DNA from 3 places in the Geobacter sp. SVR genome. Region 2 is predicted to be linked to each of the others. Evidence: riboswitches for the same ligand, from Rfam matches in the RefSeq annotation. Region 2 holds a riboswitch; each other region holds the start of a gene.
What was found. A riboswitch is a leader RNA that binds a small molecule or an ion and turns the genes downstream of it on or off. The one in region 2 is predicted to bind cobalamin.
Positions count from the first base shown of each region.

Region 1 (7,726 bases), 2.2 Mb from region 2:
GGAGACTGCCGATCCCCGAAATCTCCAGCTCCAACGGCAACATACGCGCCTTTGCCCAGCGCAACGCCATCAACTACCCGATCCAGGGATCGGCTGCGGATATCATCAAGGCGGCCATGATCCGGGTGGCTGCCCGCATTCGCGCCGAAGAGCTGAAAAGCCGGCTGATCATGCAGGTCCACGACGAACTGGTGTTCGAGGTACCGCAAGAGGAACTGGTGCAGATGGAACTGCTGGTGGAGGAGGAGATGTCCCGGGCCGTGACCCTGCGGGTGCCGCTCAAGGTCGATATCAGCCACGGCTCCAATTGGAGCGAGGCCCACTAGCGATGCACCCCGAGAGGCTGCAGGCCTTTGTGCTTGGCACCCGTGATTACGGCGACACCGACCGGATCGTGTCGCTCTTTACGCTGGAGCATGGCCGCATCCGATCCTTTGCCCGCGGCGCCCGCAAGAGCCGCAAACGCTTCGGCGCGGCACTGGAGGCCTTTGCCCGCATCGAGGTCCAGGTCAGGCTCAAGGAGGGATTGTGCGGTCTCACCCAGGCGGAGATCCACAGCATCTATCCCCGCATCCGCGGTGACCTGAACGGCATCGCCCATGCCCTGTACGCCTGCGAACTGGTAGAGGCGATCAGCCCCGAGGGGCACCCCCTGCCGCGCCTCTACCGCCTGCTGTCAGCCTACCTGGACCGGCTGGAAGCGACTGCGGCCGACACGGCGGAGCGGCGATTTTTCGAGATCAACCTGCTCAATATCCTCGGGTACCGCCCTTCCCTGGAGACCTGTTCCCGCTGCGACACCCCTTTCGGCGGCACAGGGGCGCTCCTGTCGGAGGGGGGAGAGCTGAACTGCCGCTTCTGCGCCGGCAGCGGCCGTCCCGTATCGGCAGCCACCCTCTCCCTGTTGCTGTCCTGCCTGGCTACCGGCACCTTCGGATCGATCCCCTTTTCAGCCGAAACGACCGCCCAGGCCGGAGCGCTGCTCGATCAGGCCATTGCCGCCCAGGTGGGACGCCGCCTGAAAAGCGTCGATTTTCTGCAACAGGTTTCCTGAAGCATTCTCGCAAATCGGCATATGACAATGCCTGAAGCTGTGGTAGAGTGTGGCGCAAATTCCGATACATTGCGATGCGTGGTGGTTCCCATGAAAATCATTGTTCCAGTCGCGGCGATTCTCGGCCTTGCCCTGTGCGGGGCTGCCCTCGGCTCACCCTCGGAGTTCGACATCAACCCGAAGGATCTTCCTCCCAGCCGGGCCTCGGAGTTCGAACTCGATCTAAAAGAGCTGCCCCCGGCACGACCGGGCAAGCCGTCCCAGCCGCCACGCATCCAGCACCGGAAGCACCGGACGGAACACCGCGAGTCTGCCTCCGGCGAGATCGTCAGGTACACCGTCCGCCCGGGAGACCATCTCTACCTGATCCTGGTGCGGCACTTCGGGCTGTCCGACGAGGCGGCGGAGCGGCTGATCCCCCAGGCGATGCAGCTCAACGGCATTCATAATCCCCGCGCCCTGCAGGTTGGGCAGGAGCTGAAGATACCGCTGACTGCACGGGCATCCAAACATGCCGGGAAAGGGAGCGCGAAACCGGCGGCTGCGGATCGCCACGCGGCCACTGCGGCGGCAACTGCCCAGGATTCTCTCCCCGTCAGCATCGCCGCTGCCCCGAGCTGCGTCATGGCCCGCAAAATGACCGAAGGCCTGGGGCTGCTGGCTCCCCAGCCGGGCATCATGCAGGGGATTCTGGGCTTTACTGCCAGCAACGCCGGCCTGTCGGTGGTCGTTGCCTGCGAATTGCCGGCATCCGAAGCCTACACCTATGAGCGGCTGTTGATGCCGTACAATACACAGCTGCTCGTGTTCAGGGAGGATGAGTCCCCCCGACGGATCATCGAGAAATTGGCCAACAGGCTGGGACTCCGCTATACCATCGAGGATCGGAATGCCCCGGAATCATCGGCATTGAGCTATGTTTTCGAGGAGGTTGGCCCTGAGCGGCGCACGGTCAGACTGACGCTGCTCCCCTCCACGGATGAGAGAAAAGTGGGCAACAAGAAGAAATGAACGGTCGCCGACAATAGGCCGTGCCGTCTAATTCGAAGGAATCAAGGAAAACGAGATGAGAAACGAGCTGTACCTGGGAAGCATATCGGCCAAGGCCACTGAAGAGGACATCAGGAAACTGTTCGCGGTGGTGGGAACCGTCACATCGATCCACCTGATCCGGGACCCGCAGACGGGAGAATTCAAGGAGTGCGGCTACGTCAGGATGGCGACCGTGCAACAGACCAAAGAGGCGATCGAGGTGCTGGACGGCGCCTTTTTCATCGATCGCGTGCTGTCGGTCAGCGAGGCGCGCCCGCAGCCCCCCCAGGGCAAGAAACGCCCCTTTGGCGGAAACCGCCGTAACACGGGCCCGGCCCAACGGCCGCCGAAAGGCAGCACCAGCCGCGGACGAAAGTAAGCATTCCGGATCAAAGGCCCCAACCTCAGTTGGGGCCTTTCCTTCCCTCCAGCAGCATCCGCCAGTAGTATCCGGCCACAAACCCACCGATACTTCCCGCCGCCAGAAAGGCGAACAACTGCAGATCCCCTTCGCCGGTGTCGATCAACGGTTCCCGGGCAGGGCGCCCCTGTTCCCGGGCGATCCTGTTGACCACCGCCTCGTCGATCCCGGGCCACTTCTCCCCGGCACACGCAGGACCACCGCAGCAGCAGACAAACAGCAGTACGGAAAACAGTACGGTCCGTATCTTCATCGCCCCTCCCCCTTCGTGACAGCCAAAGCGGTGCGGGCCAACAGGTCGGGACGTTTCCTGACCAGCAGCGACACCATGCCGGCGGTGATGGCCCCCTCGATCACCCCCAGCGGGAGCTGGGTGGGAACAAAAGCCAGAGCGATCTTACCCGCCAGCGGCCAAAAGGGGCTGGTCCCTTTGATGCCTGCCGCCATGATCAGGGCAGTACCGGCATAGGTCGCCCAATCCGACAGAAGACCGGCAGCAAAGGCGGCGGGCACGACTCCGGCCCCGCAGGCGCGCAACCCGCGGAAAGCAAAGTACCCGGCAAAGGAGCCTATGATCCCCATGGTGAAGAGATTGGCACCCCAGGTGGTCAGCCCGCCGTGGGCCAAGAACAGCGCCTGGATCAGGAGCGCGACCGCCGCGGTGACCACTCCCAGTGCCGGACCCAGCAAAACCGCAGCCAGACCGGTGCCGCAGGGGTGAGAGCAGGTTCCGGCCATGGGCACCGGTATCGGCATGCAGGAGATCACGAACACCACGGCCGCCACCATGCCGACCAGAGGCTTACTGGAAAGGTCGCTGGCGGCACGCCTGGTCAGGGTGCGGAGTCCGATTGCCAGAAACGGGGCAGAGGCGGCAAACCAGAAAGCAGCCCAATTAAAGGGCAGAATGCCCTCAGAAATGTGCATGGCGAATGACGTTGACGGCAGCAGGAAAACAGGCAGGGCCAACAATGGAACAATGCTGTGGCGGTTCATAAGCTCTCTCCCCCTCGGTCGGAGTCTGATAAGTCTTCCAGCCAGGTCTCCTGGCTCGGGGATCATCCCCATGCCGCGCCTTCCCACCCTGACGGGCAGTGGCTTTCTGCGACACGAGTCCCCCCTCACAGTTGCGGGGCAGCGCCGGATTTCAACCGGCTTCCCTACAGCTGGAAGTTGAATGGTGTGGTTTCGTAGCACAGTCCGGTACGGCACGCAAGGCCAAAACTCTCAAGCCTGGCCGGGCTCCGCCTGAATATTCTCGCATCATGAGACGCTACAACCCGGCCATCCCACCCTTTCCGACGCTACGGCATTACCGGTTCAGGTCACGGGCGAACCACTGTCGACAGGCGTCCACAAAAGCGGGCGCGATCCGGGCGTTGCTGCCGAAGTGCAGATGAACGTAGGAGGCCAGGCAGTTGTTGATACGGTAACCCTCCGGCCCCAGCTCGTGCCCTTGGCGGCTCATGCGGTAGCAACGCCCCACCTGTTGCGGCATGGGACCGATTTCGGAGTAGTGAAATTCATGCCCGCGCACCGCTGTCCCGGCAGCGGCAATGACTGCATCGGCAGTAAATTCCACCTGCCGGTAGCCCAGCGCCTTGCGTTTCGGCAACATGCGTGCCCTGGTGGGGTAGATGCCGACGAAATCGGCTGAATCTCCCCCTGCCCCGGCTGCCATCCCTTCGGTCAGATAGATGAAGCCTCCGCATTCGGCGTACACAGGCATGCCGGCCGCCCCGGCCCGGCTGATGGCCTCCAGCATGCTCCCATTGCCGGCCAGCCGTTCGGCATACAGTTCGGGATAGCCCCCCGGCAGATAGAGGCCGGCCGTCCCCTCGGGGAGACCGGCATCGTCCAGGGGGGAGAAAAAAGCCAGTTCCGCCCCGGCCTGGCGCAAAAGCCGCAGGTTATCCTCGTACATGAAGCAGAAGGCCGGGTCGCGGGCGACGGCGATACGGACGGGGGAAATCCCCCCTAGCCCCCCTTTCTCAAAGGGGGGTACATGGCTGGATGCCAATGCAGACTTTTCTCCCCCCTTTACAAAAGGGGGGTCGGGGGGGATTTCCAGTGCTGCTAGCCGTTCCAGATCCAGGTTTTCCTCAGCCAGATCCGCCAGAGCCGCCAGCCAATCCTGCGGCAACGGGTTATCCTCCGCCGTCACCAGGCCCAGGTGCCGCGACGGGATCTCCAGCGCCTCCCTGCGGGGCAGGCAGCCGAAGATCGCGATATCGGGCAGGGCTTCGGTCAGACTGTGGCGCAGCAGCTCGGTGTGGGAGGCGCTGCCGACGTTGTTGAAGATCACCCCCGCCAGTCGGATACGCGGGTCGAAATCCCGGAAACCCTTCACCAGTGCCGCGGCGCTGGCGGCCATGCCGCGCGCGTTGACCACCAATACCACCGGAGCGCCGGTTATGGCCGCCACCTGGGCGCTGCTTCCCTCGAACGACGCCCCCAGCCCGTCGAACAACCCCATCACCCCTTCGATAATGGCAAGATCGGCCTCGGCCGTATGATGCCCGAAGGTGTCACGGACAAAGGACTCCGGGCACATCCAGGCATCCAGGTTGATGGATGGGCGGCCGGTGACCAGGCGATGGTACCCGGGATCGATGAAGTCCGGCCCGCACTTGAAAGGTGCCACCGCTACCCCGCGGCGCGCCAAGGCCGCCATGACGGCCAGCGTGACGGTGGTCTTGCCGCTGCCGCTCTGGGGGGCAGCTATCAGAAATCCTCTCATGGCGCTCACCGGATGATCCTCACAAAGCTCCCCCCGTACCTGAATATCATGAACAGATCGTGCTCAGGCTTATCGTATCCTTTGGGAAGAGGCCCGACCGGGCCAATGGTGTGCAGCACGCGAAAAACTTCGTCGTCCAGCACCCGATGTCCGGAGCCTTCTATGGATTTGATGGCAACAATCTCGCCTGTCCTGGAATTGAACGTAGCCATGACGACGACTTCGCCGGTCAGTGTTTCCCCGCCGGGGGGTATCCGCCACACACCGTAGACCGCATTTTCCAGCCGCTTGAAAAATGATACCAGACCCGGATCGCTGGTATTCAGGAGGCGACTTTCGCCCTCCGCGCCATTGCCCTCGAACGTGCGGCGATATTCCTGCTCCAGCTTGGCGATCCTGCCGGCACTGGGGAAAAGCTGAGGCGTCCCCTGCGGTTTCGCCGACTGGCGCGGTTTCAGCAGGCTGCTGGCTGAAGAACCGGGCGGTATCTGACTTTCCCGGCGCTCTCCGGTCGATGGTGCGTTTGGTCGTTTCTCGGGCTGCGATTCGCGGGGTGCTGGCTGACTTGGTTGCACCGGCCGCCGGGGGAGCTCGCGGTCAGGTTCGGGAGTCCTGTTCCGCAAACCGGCAACAGGCGGAGATGTCTTCGGAGAGACCGGTGCACGCCGCTCGGGCAGGCGCGGTGTTTCTGGCTGCCGGGGCGGTTCCTGGCGCTTGAGCTCAGGCACCGTCTGCAGATCGATGAAGACCGGCTCTTTGGCGAGCTGCTTTCCCGATTGCGGCAGGTACAGCAGCAGGGCCAGCGCCCCCAGGTGCAGCAGCAGCGACAGGACCAGCAGATAAAGAAACGATTTTTCGACGTAACGATCGGAAATACGGCGCATATCAGCTGGCGGTTGAGACGTGGAGGCTCTGGTCGTATTCAGGGAGATCAGCCTGGCTGAATGTCTCCTTGCGCAAATAGGCCAGGATCTCCAGCAGGCTCTCGAAGATGATCCGCTCCTCTTTGGGGAATTCGGACGGGCTGAGTTCCAGGGTTACGGTGCTGCGGTAGTCGGTGTTGCGCAGGTGGTGCAGGAAGCGGGTCAGCGGCAGGACGCCGTGTCCCGGCAGCAGATGCTCGCGGCCGTAGCCGTAATCGGAAAAATGGATGTTCCTGATACGGTCGCTTTCGTAACAGAGATAAAAATCGTTGATGAAGTTGGTCTTGCCCGACCCCATGTGGGTGCAGTCGAAGGTCATGTACAAATTGTGCTCCTGGACGAAGTCGATCAGGCGCTGGGTGTTCGAAAGAATGTGGGGATTGATGCGCATCCTGCCCACCCACGGCATGTTTTCCATGGTTACCGCCACCTGGCCGTTCAGGCCGATCTCCTTCTGGAAGTCGTTGATGCTGTAAAGCCAGCGCCAGAAGGCGATCTCCATCCCCATCCAGGAGGGTGGATGGAAGTTTACCAGAGGGATGCCGCACTCTGCCGCCAATTGAACCGACCGCTTCAGCGACCCCACCGGCCCGCCCCACCCATCCAGCGGCATGAAAGGGGCGTGGATGGAATATATCGTGGCGATCTCCTGCAGCGATCGTATCAGCCTGGCCGGGTTGTCCCTCTGAAAGTCGTGATTGATGATCAGTTCGACACCGTCGAAACCGGCCAGGGCCGACAGCTCGAAAACCTTCTGCAACGGCAGCGTGAAAAGCGAACCGGTGGAAAGGGTGATCAACATCAGACCTGCTCCATCAAACCGCTGAAAGCTATGCCGACATGGCGCTGCAGAGTGGCAACCGTTTCCAGGAAATCCTTGAAACGTTCCTGGACCTCCGCCGGACTCGCCTGTACATCGAAATACCCGGCAGCCTCATAGGCCCGGTCGGCCAGACAGGCCGTTTCGCGCTGCAGCCGCAGCTCGTTGAAAAAGTGCCAGGCCTCCAGCAGACGTTCGGCCATTTCAACATCGATCTCACTGCGGGCCAGCAGTTTCCGGACCCGCTGGGTCGTTTCCACCTCGCGCACCCCCTTGAGCAGCGCCAGGGAGCCGATGGCCGAGGAGAGCGGCAGCAGGGCGTGTTCGAGCAGCCCGAACATACCCCGCTGCGCCCCTCGCCTCGCAAGCCTGATACCCCCCATCATGCCGATCCCGGTGGAAAGCCCCATCATCTGCGACACCAGAAAGGCGTGAGCAGAGCGGCTTCCCTCCAAGGCCTGCACGCAACTGGAGTAAAATTCATCGGCCAGCCCCTGGTCGGAAAAGAGCGCATCCTGATCCGCCAGCCGGGTGAGATCATTCAGGTATCGCGATCTGTTGCGCTCCAGCAACTCCGCAACCCGCTGCTTCCAGACCCTCATGCTGCCGCGCCATTCGAGCCTTCCCGGCGTGACCTGGCCGTCGAGCGACAGCCCCGCGGCCTGAAAAGCCTCCTCCAGTACCCGGCCGAAGCGTTCCATGACGGCCGGTTCCGGCGCATCGCCGCCATGGACCA
Region 1 covers NZ_AP024469.1:3,788,708-3,796,433, forward strand. The annotation lists gene polA (DNA polymerase I) at 1-326, shown strand, start outside; gene recO (DNA repair protein RecO) at 329-1,054, shown strand; gene GSVR_RS17680 (LysM peptidoglycan-binding domain-containing protein) at 1,145-2,065, shown strand; gene GSVR_RS17685 (RNA-binding protein) at 2,121-2,465, shown strand; gene GSVR_RS17690 (cobalt transporter) at 2,491-2,760, opposite strand; gene GSVR_RS17695 (energy-coupling factor ABC transporter permease) at 2,757-3,503, opposite strand; cobalamin riboswitch at 3,526-3,699, opposite strand; gene GSVR_RS17700 (cobyrinate a,c-diamide synthase) at 3,820-5,247, opposite strand; gene GSVR_RS17705 (TonB C-terminal domain-containing protein) at 5,253-6,131, opposite strand; gene GSVR_RS17710 (sugar phosphate isomerase/epimerase) at 6,133-6,972, opposite strand; gene GSVR_RS17715 (putative nucleotidyltransferase substrate binding domain-containing protein) at 6,972-7,726, opposite strand, start outside.
Region 1: linked by a shared signal. The riboswitch ahead of GSVR_RS17695 (energy-coupling factor ABC transporter permease) and the one ahead of GSVR_RS07570 (ribonucleoside triphosphate reductase) in region 2 are both predicted to bind cobalamin.

Region 2 (7,726 bases):
GCGGGTAGCGCTTCTTGTCTTCCCGGGCGAAGCGGTAGGTGGTCCCTTCGGCCGGGGTGGCCTCCAAATTGTACATGTGGCCGGTCTCCTCCTGGAAGGCCAGCATGCGCGCCCGGATGTGGTCCAGGAAGCGGAGCGCCAGGTCGTGGCCGGCCGGGGTGGTGATGTCCTCCTGGTCTGACGTGAAGTTGCGGATCATCTCGTTGATGCCGTTGATGCCGATGGTGGAGAAGTGGTTGCGCAGGGTCCCCAGGTAGCGCCGGGTGTAGGGGAACAGGCCGTTGTCAATGTGGCGCTGGATTACCTTACGCTTGATCTCCAGGCTGGTGCGGGCCAGGTCCAGCAGCCGGTCCAGGTCTCGGTACAGGGCTGCCTCATCCCCTGGGTGCAGGTGGCCGAGCCGGGCGCAATTGACGGTCACCACGCCGATGGAGCCGGTCTGTTCGGCCGAGCCAAACAGACCGTTGCCCCGCTTGAGCAGTTCCCGCAGGTCCAGTTGCAGGCGGCAGCACATGGAGCGGATCATGGTGGGGGAGAGCTCGGAGTTGATGAAGTTCTGGAAATAGGGCAGGCCGTAGCGGGCGGTCATTTCGAACAGCAGTTCCGCGTTCTTGCTCTCCCAAGGGAAATCGGGGGTGATGTTGTAGGTGGGGATCGGGAAGGTGAAGACCCGCCCCTTTTCATCCCCTCTTGTCATGACCTCGATATAGACCCGGTTGATCAGGTCCATTTCCTCCTGCAGCTCGCCGTAGGTAAAGGGCATCTCTTCACCGCCGATGACCGGCACCTGGTTCTTCAGGTCCTCCGGGCAGGTCCAGTCGAAGGTCAGGTTGGTGAACGGGGTCTGAGTGCCCCAGCGGGAGGGGACGTTCAGGTTGAAGATCAATTCCTGCATCTGCTGCTTCACGTCTTCGTACGTGAGCCGGTCCTTGCGCACGAAAGCGGCCATGTAGGTGTCGAAGGAGCTGAAGGCCTGGGCCCCGGCCCATTCGTTCTGCAGGGTGCCGAGGAAGTTGACGATCTGTCCCACTGCACTGGACATGTGTTTGGGGGGGGCTGCCTCCACCTTGCCCGGTACGCCGTTGAACCCCTCGGTGAGCAGCATGCGCAGAGACCAGCCGGCGCAGTAGCCGGAGAGCATGTCCAGGTCGTGGATGTGCAGGCTACCCTCCCGGTGGGCCTCCCCCACCTCCGGCGGATAGACGTGATTGAGCCAGTAATTGGCCACCACCTTGCCGGAGACGTTCAGGATCAGGCCCCCCAGAGAATAGCCCTGATTGGCGTTGGCATTGACCCGCCAGTCGGACTGCTCCAGGTATTCGTTGACCGAGGATGCCACGTCCACCACGGTCTTCTGGTCCTGGCGCAGCTTGTGGCGCTGCTCCCGGTAGACCGCGTAGGCCCGCAGAGTGGCAAAGTGGTTGGCTGAGATCAGGGCCTGCTCCACCACGTCCTGGATCTGCTCCACCTGGGGCGGTTCAAGGGGGAAGCGGTGGCGCAGGACTTTCAGTATCTGCCGGGTCAGAAGGTGGGCCTCGTCCTCGGTGAATTCGCCGGTGGCCTTGCCGGCCCGCAGGATGGCGGACTGGATGCGGTTGGCGTCAAAGGGGGCGCGGGAACCATCGCGTTTGACGACGATTGCCGGGACGGGCAGTGGTTCGGTGTGGGGCATGGTGAAGACTCCTTAAAGGCTTTTGCCACAGAGGACACAGAGAACCCCAAAATCTTCATGGAACGCGGAAAAGGCCGGATTTGAGCGGATAGACGCGGATAACCAAAATCTGCGTTCATCCGCCGCATCCGCGTGAATCCGCGTGCAATTGCAGTTCAGGTTCATAGTCAGGCAGAGCAAAGCGTGCCCAACTCTCTGCTGTGGTTTTCTGGTTTGGAGTCCGGGGGGGAGGGTACCGCAACGGAAACAGCCATAAAAAAAGTCCGCATCTGCCGAAGCAGCATGCGGACTTTCCGTGTTCAAAGTCGCCTGTTCCCGTTATCCACCTGCTCCCAGTCCCGGAGAGTTCCGGCCGATGTTCTGGCATCGGCCTTCTGAATAGTGGTTGGGATCATGGCAGGTCTTCTGGCTCGCGATTCGTCCTCCGGGCGCCTTCCCGACCTCATCAGTCAGTGGCATCTTGCCCTTTGTCATCGCTTACAGCGGCGGGTCCGCGGGGGATTTACACCCCTCTTCCCTATCAAGCCCTTGCGGGCGCCGTGATCCGATATTCGATTGTCATATTTTCGCAACAAGATATTGCGTCCGTCGTATAGCACGGTGCCATATTGTGTGTCAATGGCTTTTCTTTTTGCACGGCCGGAAGCGGACATCACGGCAATGGAAACGTGCCGGCCGCCTGGGCAAGCAGGTAATACTCATCCACTTCCTGGATGAGAAAATCGACAAACGCCCGGTTGGCCCGGGAAAGGGTGGTGTTCTTTTTCCAGGCTATGGAGAGATCGAGAAAGAGCGGCGGATCGCAGGAGATCGCCGCAACCTCCGCATCCCGAGCAACCACCATTTTGAGGAAAAAGGCCAGGCCCAGTTCCTCCCTGACCAGACTTCTGACCAGGGAAAACAGGTTCGATTCCGCCACCGTAACGGGAGAGAGCCCTTCCCGGGCTGCCAGTTCGTCGATCATCTCCCGCAGGTGATATCCTTCCTCGAACTGGATCAACGGTTCCCCCAGCAGCTCGGCCAGCGGCATCTTTTTCCGCCCGGCCCAGGCATGGCTGCGATGGACGCAGGCCACAACCTCCTCCCGCACCATGTGGTGGGAATCGAGCCCCTCCGGCACTGCTCCGGCCACCACTCCCATGTCGATCTCTCCCGACTCGATCCTGCGCTGGATGTTCCAGGCGCTGTCGCCGTGAACGGACAGGTGCAGGGCCGGATAACGCCGCTTGAAGGCGGAGATTATCCCGGGAAAGAAAAAACTGCTCAGCATCGGGGTCAGGCCGACCCGCACCTCCCCCTTGAACAGTCCCCGCAGGTCGTCGATCTCCTGCCGTGCCTTTGCCACCCCCTGGCGTATCTCCCGCGCGTGCCGCGCCAGCACCTCCCCCTCGGCGGTCAGGGTAATCTTCCGGTCCCGCCGGTTGAAGAGCACCACGTCCAGGTCCTCTTCCAGCTTTTTGATGGCAATGCTGAGGGCCGGCTGGGCAATGTGCAACTTTTCCGCCGCACCGGTAAAGCTCCCGGAATCGGCCACTTCCAGAAAAAACCGTAACTGTCGCAGATCCATGTCAGCCTCCGTTTGTGTATATATAAAATATATAACGACGATAAAAACAATATATTTTTTATATACACTTTGGTGTTCTATAGTTGGAAAAAACACCGGGAGCGGGATATGGCGATCTATCTGGACTGCAATGCAACCACGCCGCTGGAACCGTCCGTCATTGCGGTGATGCGGCGTTTTTTCGAAAAGGACTTCGGCAATGCCGCCAGCCCGATCCACGACCACGGGGCTTTTGCGCGGAGTGCCGTCGAACATGCCCGAGGCCAGATCGCGGAGGTGGTAAGGGCGCGGCGCGACGAGGTGATCTTCACCAGCGGGGCCACGGAGAGCAACAATATGGCCATCCTGGGACTGGCGGAGACCGGCAGGCAAAGCGGGCGGCGCCATGTGCTGACCACTGCCATCGAACATAAGGCGGTGCTGGAACCTTTCGAGGAGCTGGCGCGGCTCGGTTTCGAAGTGGAGATCCTGCCGGTGCAGGCGGACGGGCGCTTCGAGCCGCAGCGCCTGGCGGATGCGCTGCGCCCGGACACGCTGCTCGTTTCGACCATGCAGGTAAACAACGAGACCGGGGTGCTGCAGCCCCTGGCGGAAACAGCGGATATCCTAGGGGGCCACGAGGCCTGGTGGCATGTGGACGCGGCCCAGGGATTCGGCAAGGAGATCGACCAACTCCGCCATCCCCGCCTGGACCTGATCGCCGTCAGCGGGCACAAGATCTACGGTCCCAAGGGGATCGGCGCCCTGATCGCCCGCAAACGGGATAACCGGCTGCCTCCCCTGCAGCCCCTCATGTTCGGCGGCGGTCAGGAGCAGGGGCTGCGGCCCGGGACCCTGGCGGTCCCGCTGATAGCCGGGTTCGGCGAAGCAGTCCGGTTGGCGCTCAGGGACCGGGACGCTCGCCGGGAGAAATGCCGGGCATTCCGGGCCGAGACTCTGGCGGCCCTGGCCCGGCTCGGCGCGGAGCAGAACGGCGACGAGGCCTGCACGCTCCCTCATGCGGTCAATGTCTCCCTGCCCGGCATCGGCTCGGATCGCGCCATCCATGCCCTGAAAGAGGTCATAGCGATATCGAGCACCTCGGCCTGCACCTCCCATACGCGCACGCCCAGCCATGTCCTGGCGGCAATGGAGCGCTCTCCGGAGCAGGTGGAATGTTCGATCCGGCTCTCCTGGTGCCATATGACCCCGGAGGTGGACTGGGACAACGTTGTAGATATCCTCGAAGCTTTACGGAGATAGGAAAGGAGCGGACCATGGATCAGGTCTTTCAGGAACTTGAAGCGGCCACGATCGAGCAGTACGAACAGCAGGACCTGCCGCAATGGCTGGCGGACCCGGTACTGGCGGTTGCCAGGAACCCGGAGGCCTATCAGGGCAAGGAGTATCTGGTGGAGATCCTGCTTGCCCAGGTGCGGGAGTATGACGTGTATGCCGAGGCCGGTTGCTGCAAGTGGGCCTACGATCACGAGGACATCAAAAGGACCCTGCGCTGGCTGGAGGAGGAGCGGACATGACCGTATTCGACAGGTTGCGGGCCGCCACCGAGGCGGCCCAAAGCGAGCAGGACCTTCCCGACGGTCTGGCAGAGCAGATCTTCCGGATCATCGAGAACCGGCACGATTTCCATGGCAGAGAGGCCGACCTGGCCATACTCGTGGAACAGGTGGCGCTGTACGATACCTACGGCCAGACCGGCTATCTCGGCATGGGGGTCAATAATGCCATCCTGGAAAATGCGCTGAAAAGGCTGACCGGGAACTGACGGACCGTCATGGGGCGGTCCGTCAGGGATGATGCCGATATCCTTCCATCCCCGCACCGCTATTTCACGGTCGCATTCTTGATCAGGAAGAAAATCCCTCGTTTGTTGTCGCTCGCCAAGGTCAGGGTGCCTGAAACCGTGACCAGGTCTTCCTGCCATTTCACCGGTTCAGAGGTAAAGACCTCCACCACCTCGTTGGGGGCTCCGGGAGGGCAGAAGGCGCAGGTAGGGGCGCGCTTGCTCAGGATGAAATGGGTGAATTTCTCCTTGGCCTCCAGGGGCAGCATGAAGCCGCTGATCACGGTCTGCCTGCCGTTCATGGCCTTGACCTCCGGGGTATAGGCGATGCCGTAGGAAAAATCCTGATTCCGCCTGAGCTTGCATTGGGCGAAATGTTTCCAGATCTGGTCCTCCGACTGCATCTGGCGGGGTCCCGGTGGCAAGGGCACCGGATCGCCGGAGCGGGAAAAACGGGCATCGGGCGGGGTAAAACCGCAGGCCAGCGCTACCATCAGGATGCAGAACACAATGCGTATCATAGGGCCTCCTCAGCGTTGTACCAATGTCTTGAAAATGTCGATCCGGTAGACCTGCACCGCCGGCAACAGGGCCGCGGCAGCGCCCACCACCAGGCACAGGGGGAGCAGCCAGGCCTCCTCGGCCAGGAACAGCCGGCCCGTCATGTGCAGGTGTTTGGTGTGCTCCAGCCAGGCGGCGATACCCCCCACCAGCAGATGACCTGCCACGAGCCCGACAGCCGCGCTGATCAACGAAACGGCCAGGCTCTCGGTCATCATCAGGGCGAACAGTTTTCCCGGTTTGGCGCCGAAACCGCGCATCAGGGCCAGGTCGTAGCGCCGCTCGTTCATGGCGTTGTACAGCCCGGCAAAAATGCCGAGGCCGGCCAGTGCGATCAGGAACCAGGCAAAGAAGGTGAGCGTTTCCGTGCCGGTCCCCATGAACGAGGTCAGGCGCGCCACCTCGAAGGCCGGGCTGGCCGCTTGCATCGAGGTGGTTCCGTTGATCATGCGGGGAAGCTCCGCCGCTGCAAGCGGCGAATTGTAGGAAACCAGCAGGGAGGTGATTTCACGCTTGCCTTCGTGTTCATCCGCATCGTGGTGGTCGTGGTCGTCGTCATGGTGGTGCGCCTCCTCCGCATGATGCTCGTCATGGTCCTCATCGTGGTCTTCGTCGTGGTGATGGTGCTCGTGGATATGCCAGACGCTCTCCAGGCCGGTCAGGATCAGCCGGTCCACTACGGTGCCGGTCGGTTCGAGGATGCCGGTCACGGTGTAGGGAAACTCCGCATGCACCTCGCCGCCGGAGGTCAGGCCGTGGGAACCGGCAAAGGAGTCGCCGGGCCTGAGCCCGCTTCTGGCGGCGGCTTCGGCACCCAGCACGGCTTCCATCTCCTTGTGCCAGTAGCGTCCCCCCGGTTTCAGCCTGGCCTGGTAATGACCGGGATAGGCCGGGGTGGTGCCGACGATGCGGAAGCCGCGGTAGTTGTCCCCCAGAGAGAGGGGAATGGCCTCACTGATGAGCGGGTGTTTGCCCAGCTTTTCCGCCTCGTCCAGCGGAATGTTGCCGGTGGGAATGTCCAGGTAAAACACGCTGGAAAGGATGAGCTGCATGGGGCTGCCCTTGCCCCCCACCACCAGGTCGATCCCTTTCAGGTTGTTGGAAAAATCGGACTGGAGCTGGGCATTAACCAGCAGCAGGACCACGATCATGGCCACGCCGGCGGCAAAGGTGACGATGGTGAGGGCGGTGCTCAGCGTCTTGTGGCGCAGATAGGCGAAACTCAGGCTCAGATTGTTCATCGGTCACCTCCGACCATGATCTGTTTGTGGAAATATTTTTTGATGCGCTGGTCGTGGGTGGCGACCACCAGGCTGGCATTGTCGATCGCAGCCAGCTTGAGCAGGAGCCCCATCACGGTTTCGCAGGCCGCGTCGTCCAGGGCCGAGGTGGGCTCGTCGCCGACAATGATCCGGGGAGCATTGATAACGGCCCGCGCGATTGCCACACGCTGCTGCTGCCCCTGGCTCAATGTCTCGGGTTTGTCGTCCTTCTTGTCCGCAAGGCCGAGCTGTTCCAGCAGATACAGGGCCTTGGCCCGGTCCTGGGGCAGTCCGGCCGCATAGCGGGCCAGCAGCAGGTTCTGCATGACCGTCAGGGCACCGGCCATGTGCAGGGTCTGGTAGATGATGCCGATGTTCCTGCCGCGGAACTCGTCCAGGGCCGCTCCCCGCAGGTCGCCGAAGCTTGTGCCGTCCAGGGTCATTGTTCCGCCGAGCGGGGTCAGCAGGCCCGCCAGGGTGCACAGCAGCGTGGTCTTGCCCGAACCGGACGCCCCGAGGAGCAGGCAATGCTCTCCGGGAGCAAGCGTGAGCTGCGGCAGTTCCACGACAACCTTGTCTTCGTATCCTGCCTTGAGTTGGGTGATTTCTAACATGGAAACCTCGTGAGATGATGGGGATGTGGAATGACGGTCGCATCCCGGCGTTTCAGGGATGCCGTTTTTTCCCTTGAGGAAGATCCTGAGCGCGAGCAGGGCGAAAAACAGGCCGGCCAGCCCTGCCACGATGACCGGGGCCGTGGGAAGGTCGAGCCTGAACGAGAGGAAAATCCCGGCCATGCTGACCAGCACCCCCACCAGCCAGCCGGTCACGAGCACCCGGGACGGTTTTCGGAAAAAGAGCCGGCCGATCAGGGCCGGGAT
Region 2 covers NZ_AP024469.1:1,636,135-1,643,860, forward strand. The annotation lists gene GSVR_RS07570 (ribonucleoside triphosphate reductase) at 1-1,672, opposite strand, end outside; cobalamin riboswitch at 2,050-2,229, opposite strand; gene GSVR_RS07575 (LysR family transcriptional regulator) at 2,325-3,239, opposite strand; gene GSVR_RS07580 (cysteine desulfurase family protein) at 3,348-4,481, shown strand; gene GSVR_RS07585 (GSU3529 family protein) at 4,496-4,756, shown strand; gene GSVR_RS07590 (GSU3529 family protein) at 4,753-5,004, shown strand; gene GSVR_RS07595 (DUF3299 domain-containing protein) at 5,064-5,543, opposite strand; gene GSVR_RS07600 (ABC transporter permease) at 5,553-6,824, opposite strand; gene GSVR_RS07605 (ATP-binding cassette domain-containing protein) at 6,821-7,726, opposite strand, start outside.

Region 3 (7,726 bases), 2.1 Mb from region 2:
CCCGGCCAGGGTGCTGTTGGAAAGCGCTGCCGTGGAGCCGACCAGGGCGAGCAGAACGACGGTCATGGCGGTCGCCTTGAAGCGGGATAGCCCGAAGCGCTGATGCAGGTAGGCGACCGGCACCTCCATGATGGAGAGCATGGCGCCGGTCGAGGCTATGGCGCCGAGAACAAAGAACAGCACCACGAAGATAGTGCCGAAAGGCATCTGGGAAAAGACCGCGGGTATGGTGATGAAGAGCAGCGCCGGACCTGCCTCGGGCTTGAAACCGTAGGTGAATACCGCCGGAAAGATGGCGATCCCCGCCAGAAGGGACACGGTCAGGTCGGCAACCATGACGCGCAGGGCGGTCATCGGGATGTCCTGATCCTCCGTGAAATAGCTTCCGTAGGTGATCATGGTGCCCATTCCGACCGAGAGCTTGAAAAAGGCGAGCCCCATGGCGGTCAGGACGACCGCGCCTGTCACCTTAGAGAAATCGGGGCGAAAGAGAAAAGTGAGCCCTTCTGCTGCGCCGGGCAGCATCAGGCTGCGGATGCCGATCATGACGAGGATCAGGAACAGCATAGGCATGAGCCGCTTGGTCGTTTTTTCGATCCCCTTGGAAACCCCCGCGACGATGATGCAGCCGACAAAAATGATCACCAGGAACTGCCAGAAGATGGACTGGACCGGATCGGCAGTAAGCATCCCCCGGCAAAGCCGGGGGCTTTCAAAGTCGTGAACCGCTCGAAGCGGTTTTTTCAAAAGATTATCTGACCACCACGAGTGGTGGTCATTCTTCGGGCAAAAATGTCAATTGATCCAGACGTTTGTCTTCGTCTTCCTGGTTCCTGATGTAGTTGGCAATTGTTTCCTCGTCAGCACCGACAGTGGATACAAAGTAGCCACGTGCCCAAAAGCTCATACCAGCAAAGTTCTTCTTCTGACCAAGGTACATTCGCGCAATATGGATTGCACTTTTGCCCTTGATGAAACCGATCACCTGTGCAACGGAGTATTTTGGTGGGATCGATATCAATATGTGAATATGATCAGGTTGAAGGTGCCCTTCCACTATCTTGCACTCTTTCTGCCTGGCTAGACTATGAAACAAGTCGGCAAGATATTTCCGGATTCGACCAAACAGCACCTTGCGGCGACATTTTGGAATCCATACAACGTGATACTTGCAATCCCATTTCGTGTGGCATAAACTTTGTGTGTCGTCCATTGAAGCCTCCTTTTCGTGTACTTTGAGCGGTTCACGTTAGGGAGGCTTCTACATATTTCAGGAACTGTCAAACTATTGGGGTCCCCCGGCAGAGCCGGGGTTTACCCTAAGGAAATCAATTTCGCGAAGGCGGCTGAGGTGACCGTGGGATCGGTGGAGAGTATGCTTCCTGTCACGGACTTGAACACGTAGGCGAATACCCAGCCGGCCACCTCGGTGTAGAAGGCGAGGATCAGGAAGGCCGACAGGACGCCGACCGCACCGATCAGCCCCCAGCTCTCCCGTTGCGGATGCAGCACGCGGAACGTGGTCAGCGCGTCGGACCGGGAGCGGCGTCCGAGCATGAGTTCGGCGATCATCACCGGCAGCCCTGCCATGAGTGTCGAGAGGAGATAGATAACCAGAAAAGCCGCTCCGCCGTTGAGACCGGTCAGAGCGGGAAACTTCCAGATATTGCCCAGACCGACCGCTGAGCCGAGGGTGGCGGCCAGCACGCCGAAACCGGAGGTAAAAATGTCGCGCTTCATCATCGCTCCGCCGTCTCTTTTCGAACAGATTGCTGCAGCCCGTTTTCAGGGTACAGGCTGCCGAAAGAATGTCAACTGATAGTGTATATGCAGGGGAAGTAGCGGGAAAGCTGCAGTTACCACGATCGCCAGAAGGGACGGCAGGGACGCCGCCGTAATGCTCGAGAAACGTAAAATGAAAAAAGGCAGGGGATCGAAATCCCCTGCCTTTCTTTCCTGAACAATGAGCTGTGGCGGACTTCTTAGTACATACCGCCCATGCCGCCCATGCCGCCCATGCCGCCGCCCGGCATAGCGGGCATTGCAGCTTCTTCCTTCGGCTTCTCGGCAATCAGCGCCTCGGTGGTCAGCATCAGACCGGCGATGGAGGAAGCGTTCTGCAGCGCGGTGCGGGAAACTTTGGTCGGATCGATGATGCCGGCCTGCAGCATGTCGACATACTCGTCTTCAGCGGCGTTGTAACCGAAGGCATCCTTGCCGTTTTTGACTTTGTCGACAACGATCGAGGCGTCGATGCCGGCGTTCTCGGCGATCTGGCGGATCGGTGCTTCCAGGGAGGCCTTGATCACGTTGACACCGAACTGCTGCTCGGTAGCCAGCGCGGTACCGTCCAGAGCGGACAGGGCACGGATGTAAGCCACGCCGCCGCCGGGGACGATACCCTCGTCAACGGCTGCGCGGGTTGCGTGCAGAGCATCTTCCACGCGGGCCTTTTTCTCTTTCATTTCGACTTCGGTGGCAGCACCGACTTTGATCACGGCAACGCCGCCAACCAGCTTGGCCAGACGCTCCTGGAGCTTCTCGCGGTCGTAATCGCTGGTGGTTTCTTCGATCTGGGCGCGGATCTGCTTGACGCGGCCCTGGATGGCCTCTTCCTTACCGTCGCCGTCGATGATGGTGGTGTTGTCCTTGTCAACGGTGATGCGCTTGGCGCGGCCCAGCATGTCCATGGTGGTCTGGTCGAGTTTGAAACCGACTTCTTCGGAGATCACCTGGCCGCCGGTCAGAACAGCGATGTCTTCCAGCATGGCTTTGCGGCGGTCGCCGAAGCCGGGGGCCTTGACGGCGCAAACGTTCAGCACGCCGCGCAGTTTGTTGACTACCAGAGTAGCCAGGGCCTCACCCTCGATGTCCTCGGCAATGATCAGCAGCGGACGGCCGGACTTGGCGGTCTGCTCCAGCACCGGGAGCAGGTCCTTCATGTTGGAGATCTTCTTGTCGTGGATCAGGATCAGGGCGTTCTCCAGGGCAGCTTCCATGCGCTCCGGATCGGACACGAAGTAGGGGGAGAGGTAGCCGCGGTCGAACTGCATACCTTCCACGGTCTCCAGGGTGGTGTCCATGGATTTGGCTTCCTCGACGGTGATGACGCCTTCTTTGCCGACCTTTTCCATGGCCTCGGCAATGATGTCGCCGATGGTTTTGTCGTTGTTGGCGGAGATGGTGCCAACCTGGGCGATTTCCTTGTGGTCCTTGATCGGCTTGGAGATCTTCTGCAGTTCGGCCACGATGGTCTCAACGGCCTTGTCGATGCCGCGCTTGATTTCCATCGGGTTGTGACCGGCGGCAACCAGCTTGGAACCCTGGCGGTAGATGGCCTGGGCCAGAACGGTGGCGGTGGTGGTACCGTCGCCGGCAACGTCGGAGGTCTTGGAAGCGACTTCCTTCACCAGCTGTGCGCCCATGTTCTCGAACTTGTCATCCAGCTCGATTTCCTTGGCCACAGTCACGCCGTCCTTGGTGATCAGCGGAGCGCCGAAGGACTTGTCGATAACGACATTGCGGCCCTTGGGACCGAGAGTTACCTTCACGGCGTCAGCCAGGGTGTTGACACCTTTCAGGATGGCATTGCGACCGTCCTGGTCGAATTTGATGATCTTTGCAGCCATGTTATTCCTCCATGTTGTATTGTTTTGATTTTCATGCGGCACAGCAAAAGGCTCCAGATGCAAGGCGCGCGATGAGCGGGGCGCGAGGCGTACTCACTGTACGTTGAGCGTTCCGCGAAGAGCGCAACGCCGCAGATGGACCTTTGGCGAAGCCGCTCTATTCGATAACTGCGAGGATGTCGTCTTCACGCATCATCAGATAGTCATTCCCATCAACCTTGACTTCGGTTCCGGCATACTTGCCGAACAGCACTTTGTCGCCCACTTTGACATCCAGCGGCAGCACTTTGCCGTCCTCGGTCTTCTTGCCGTTGCCGACAGCCACGATCTCGCCGCGCTGCGGCTTTTCCTTGGCGGTTTCGGGGATAAAAATCCCACCGGCGGTCTTGGTCTCTTCCTCGACTCTCTTGACGATGATGCGGTCCTGCAGCGGTCTCAAATTCATCTTGCCCATCTCCTTTCTATGCTGTGGTTGTTTTGTATGCTGTCACTGACAGAATTAGCACTCATATGACCCGAGTGCTAACAGCGGTAAATATAACAACAGAATTTCAAAAATCAAGGGGGATCTGTAAAAAATTCCCGATGAAGATTTGCTTTTGACTTTTCGGCGCTTAGCTGCTAAAGAACGCCAACCCGTAATGTGTGCGACATGAAAAAAAGATGTCGTTGTTACGTGGTCTGGTGCCGTGCTTCGATGAGCACGGGTAAAAGGGAAGAGGGTGCAAATCCCTCGCTGACCCGCAACTGTAAGGGGGGACCGACTCCGCACGATGTCACTGTCCGATAGAGGATGGGAAGGCGCGGAGAAGGGACGATCCCCGAGCCAGGAAACCTGCCAGTCCGATGGTTTTTGGGACCTCCGTGGAACGAGGGGCCGAGGCCGGATAGTATCACGTTCAGATCCTGCGTTCGAGCCCCTGCCCTGTAATGGTGTCCGGGGCTTTTTTATTGCGCACGCAGGCCGGAACAACAGGAGGAGACATGGCACGCATCATCTACATTTCCGGCGGGACCCGCAGCGGCAAGAGCACTTTTGCCGAAAAGCTGGCCCTTGAGTTCGGGGCGCCGCTGTGTTACCTGGCAACGGCCCAGTCCCTGGACAGCGAGATGGACGAGCGCATCGGCAAACACCAACAACGCCGCGGCCCGGAATGGCAGACCGTCGAGGAGCCGTTGCACCTGAGCCGGGCCCTGACCTGCTGCGATGGTGCCTATCACGGTATCCTGGTAGATTGCCTGACCTTGTGGCTTTCCAACCTGCTCCTGCTGGACGAGAATCCGGGCTGGGAGACGGAAGAACGGATCCTGGAGGAGGTGCGCCGTCTGGCCGACACCCTGCGGGACATGACCACGCCGGTGATCATCGTCTCCAACGAGGTCGGCATGGGCATCGTGCCGGAACACCGCCTGGGGCGCCTCTTCCGCGACCTGGCTGGACAGGCCAATCAAATGGTGGCCGCAGCGGCCGACGAGGCCTGGCTGGTGGCCAGCGGTATCCCATTGCGACTCAAATAACACACAGACAAAAAAACAATGGCACGCGGATTTGCGCGGATGGACCCAAAGGGGCCTAAACGGCGGATTGACGCGGATCTTTTCTGAGACAATGCAGACGGAAGGAGCAGCACATGGATTTCATACAACAGACCCTGCAGCGCATTCAGCCGGTTGACGCTACCCTGATGGACAAGGCCCAGAAAAGGCTCGACAACAAGACAAAACCCCCCGGCTCACTGGGCAGGCTGGAGGAGTTCTCGCGCCGCATGGCCGCCATCGGCGGCACCGAGGAGCCCGATCTGTCGAAGAAGGTGATCTTCACCTTTGCCGGCGACCACGGCATCGTCGAGGAGGGAGTATCTCTCTATCCCAGCGAGGTCACCGCTCAAATGGTCTTCAACTTCCTTGGCGGCGGCGCCGGGGTGAACGTGCTGGCCCGTCACAGCGGGGCTGAGGTGCGGGTGGTGGATGTGGGGGTCAACTACGACTTCGGCGATACGCCCGGGCTGATTCACCGCAAGGTCGCCCGCGGCACCCGCAATTTCGCTAAGGGACCGGCCATGACTGGTGATGAAATGCAGGCTGCGGTGCGAGTCGGCATTGAACTGGCCGATCAGTGCAAAGCCGAAGGAGTCGCCCTGGTCGGCACCGGCGAGATGGGGATCGGCAACACCACCCCCTCCTCGGCCATCATCGCCGCCATTGCGGGAAAGAGTGTGGCTGAGGTCACCCACCGCGGCACCGGGATAAACGATGCGGCCCTGGCCAACAAGATCCGGGTCATCGAGCAGGGACTGACACTGAACCGGCCAGATCCGCAGGACCCACTGGACGTCCTGACCAAGGTAGGGGGGCTGGAGATCGCCGCCATTGCCGGACTGGTACTGGGCTGTGCCGCAAATTCCATCCCGGTGGTGATCGACGGTTTCATCTCTACTGCCGGTGCACTGATCGCCTCGGAATTGCACCCACACGTTCGTGACTACATCTTCGCCGCCCACCAGTCGGTAGAAATCGGCCACCGACTCATGCTGGAGCGCATCGGCGTCCGGCCGGTCCTGGACCTGGACCTGCGGTTAGGTGAGGGAACCGGAGCGGCCCTGGCCATGGGGCTTATCGAGGCCGGGGTCAAGATCATGAAGGAAATGGCCACCTTCGAAGAAGCCGGCGTGACGAAATAATCGGTGACCAGGGACCAGGAACCGGGGACCAGTAAAATCTGCTTCCCGATCTCTGGTCCCTGGCCCCTGGTCCCTACTATGCGCCTCTACCTGATCGCCATGCAGTTTCTGACCATCATCCCCCTCCCCTTTGACACACGCTGTCAGAAAGAGGACCTGGGGCGGGCCACGGCTCTGTTTCCCCTGGCCGGGCTGACCATCGGCGTCCTGCTGGCCGGACTGAACTGGCTGATAGCTGCCAGGCTGCCGCGCCCCCTGGCGGATGCCCTGCTGATCACGGCCCTGACTGTCATCACCGGCGCCCTGCACCTGGACGGGCTGGCCGATGTCTGCGACGGGCTGGCGGCACGCGGCAGCAGGGAGCGTTTCCTGACGATCATGAAGGATTCCCATGTTGGCGCAGCCGGTGCGGTGGCCGTTGCGCTGGGGCTGCTGCTCAAGTGGCAAGCCCTGCTGGCAGTGCCGGCTGAGCTCAAATGGCAGGCGCTGCTGTTTTTCCCCATACTGAGCCGCTTCTGCCAGGTACAGACGATTGTCCGTGCCCGCGCCGCGCGCAGCGATGGCCTCGGTTCAGCCTTTGCCGACACTGCGGATATGGGCAGGATCGTGATCGCAGCCGGGATAACCCTGGCGGCGGCCTGGCTGCTGATGGGTCCCAAGGGGCTGGCCACGCTGGCCTTGTTGGCACTGTTGACCTGGCTGCTCAGAATCTGGTCCCACCGCAGGCTGGGTGGCATCACCGGCGATGTGATCGGCTGCATCAACGAGCTGAACGAGATTGTGGCATTGATCCTGATCGCGGCACTGCCGCAGTTCTAAAGGCTAAAGGAAAATTTACAGGAATGAACAGGATGGACAGGATGTTTGAACACCCCGGCTTTTATTATGCCATGTATCCTGCCTGTCCCTGGGAATTAGGTTTCTGATATATGCCTGCCGTCTCGCCCCGTCATCCGATCGCCCTGCTAGAGTCCTTCTCTCCTGATCCTTCCGCCCGTTCTTTCCGCTTCGAGGGTCTGCTGTCAACCATTGTCGCCTTCACCCCCGACGAGGTGTCTCCGGCGCTAGCCCGGGTGGAGCGGGAGGTGGCAGATGGGAGACATGCGGCCGGTTATGTCGCCTACGAGGCTGCGCCGGGACTGAACCCGCACCTGGCTGTCGGCCAACCGGCCGGGCTGCCGCTGGTCTGGTTCGGCATCTTTGCCGAACGGCACAGCATCTCATCCGGAGAGTATTCGGGCGAGAGCGGTCCCTGCCAGGTCTCCTCACCGGAACTCGACATCGACCACGACCGCTACACCGCCGACGTGGCTGCCATCCGTGAGGCCATTGCAGCGGGCGACACCTACCAGGTCAACTTCACTACCCGGCAGCGCTTCACCGTCAGCGGCGATGCCTTCACGCTCTACCGCCGCA
Region 3 covers NZ_AP024469.1:3,751,492-3,759,217, forward strand. The annotation lists partial or broken gene GSVR_RS17480 (sodium-dependent transporter) at 1-693, opposite strand, end outside; gene tnpA (IS200/IS605 family transposase) at 776-1,213, opposite strand; partial or broken gene GSVR_RS17490 (sodium-dependent transporter) at 1,324-1,743, opposite strand; gene groL (chaperonin GroEL) at 1,983-3,629, opposite strand; gene groES (co-chaperone GroES) at 3,787-4,083, opposite strand; cobalamin riboswitch at 4,295-4,487, shown strand; gene cobU (bifunctional adenosylcobinamide kinase/adenosylcobinamide-phosphate guanylyltransferase) at 4,614-5,147, shown strand; gene cobT (nicotinate-nucleotide--dimethylbenzimidazole phosphoribosyltransferase) at 5,261-6,310, shown strand; gene cobS (adenosylcobinamide-GDP ribazoletransferase) at 6,389-7,129, shown strand; gene pabB (aminodeoxychorismate synthase component I) at 7,240-7,726, shown strand, end outside.
Region 3: linked by a shared signal. The riboswitch ahead of cobU (bifunctional adenosylcobinamide kinase/adenosylcobinamide-phosphate guanylyltransferase) and the one ahead of GSVR_RS07570 (ribonucleoside triphosphate reductase) in region 2 are both predicted to bind cobalamin.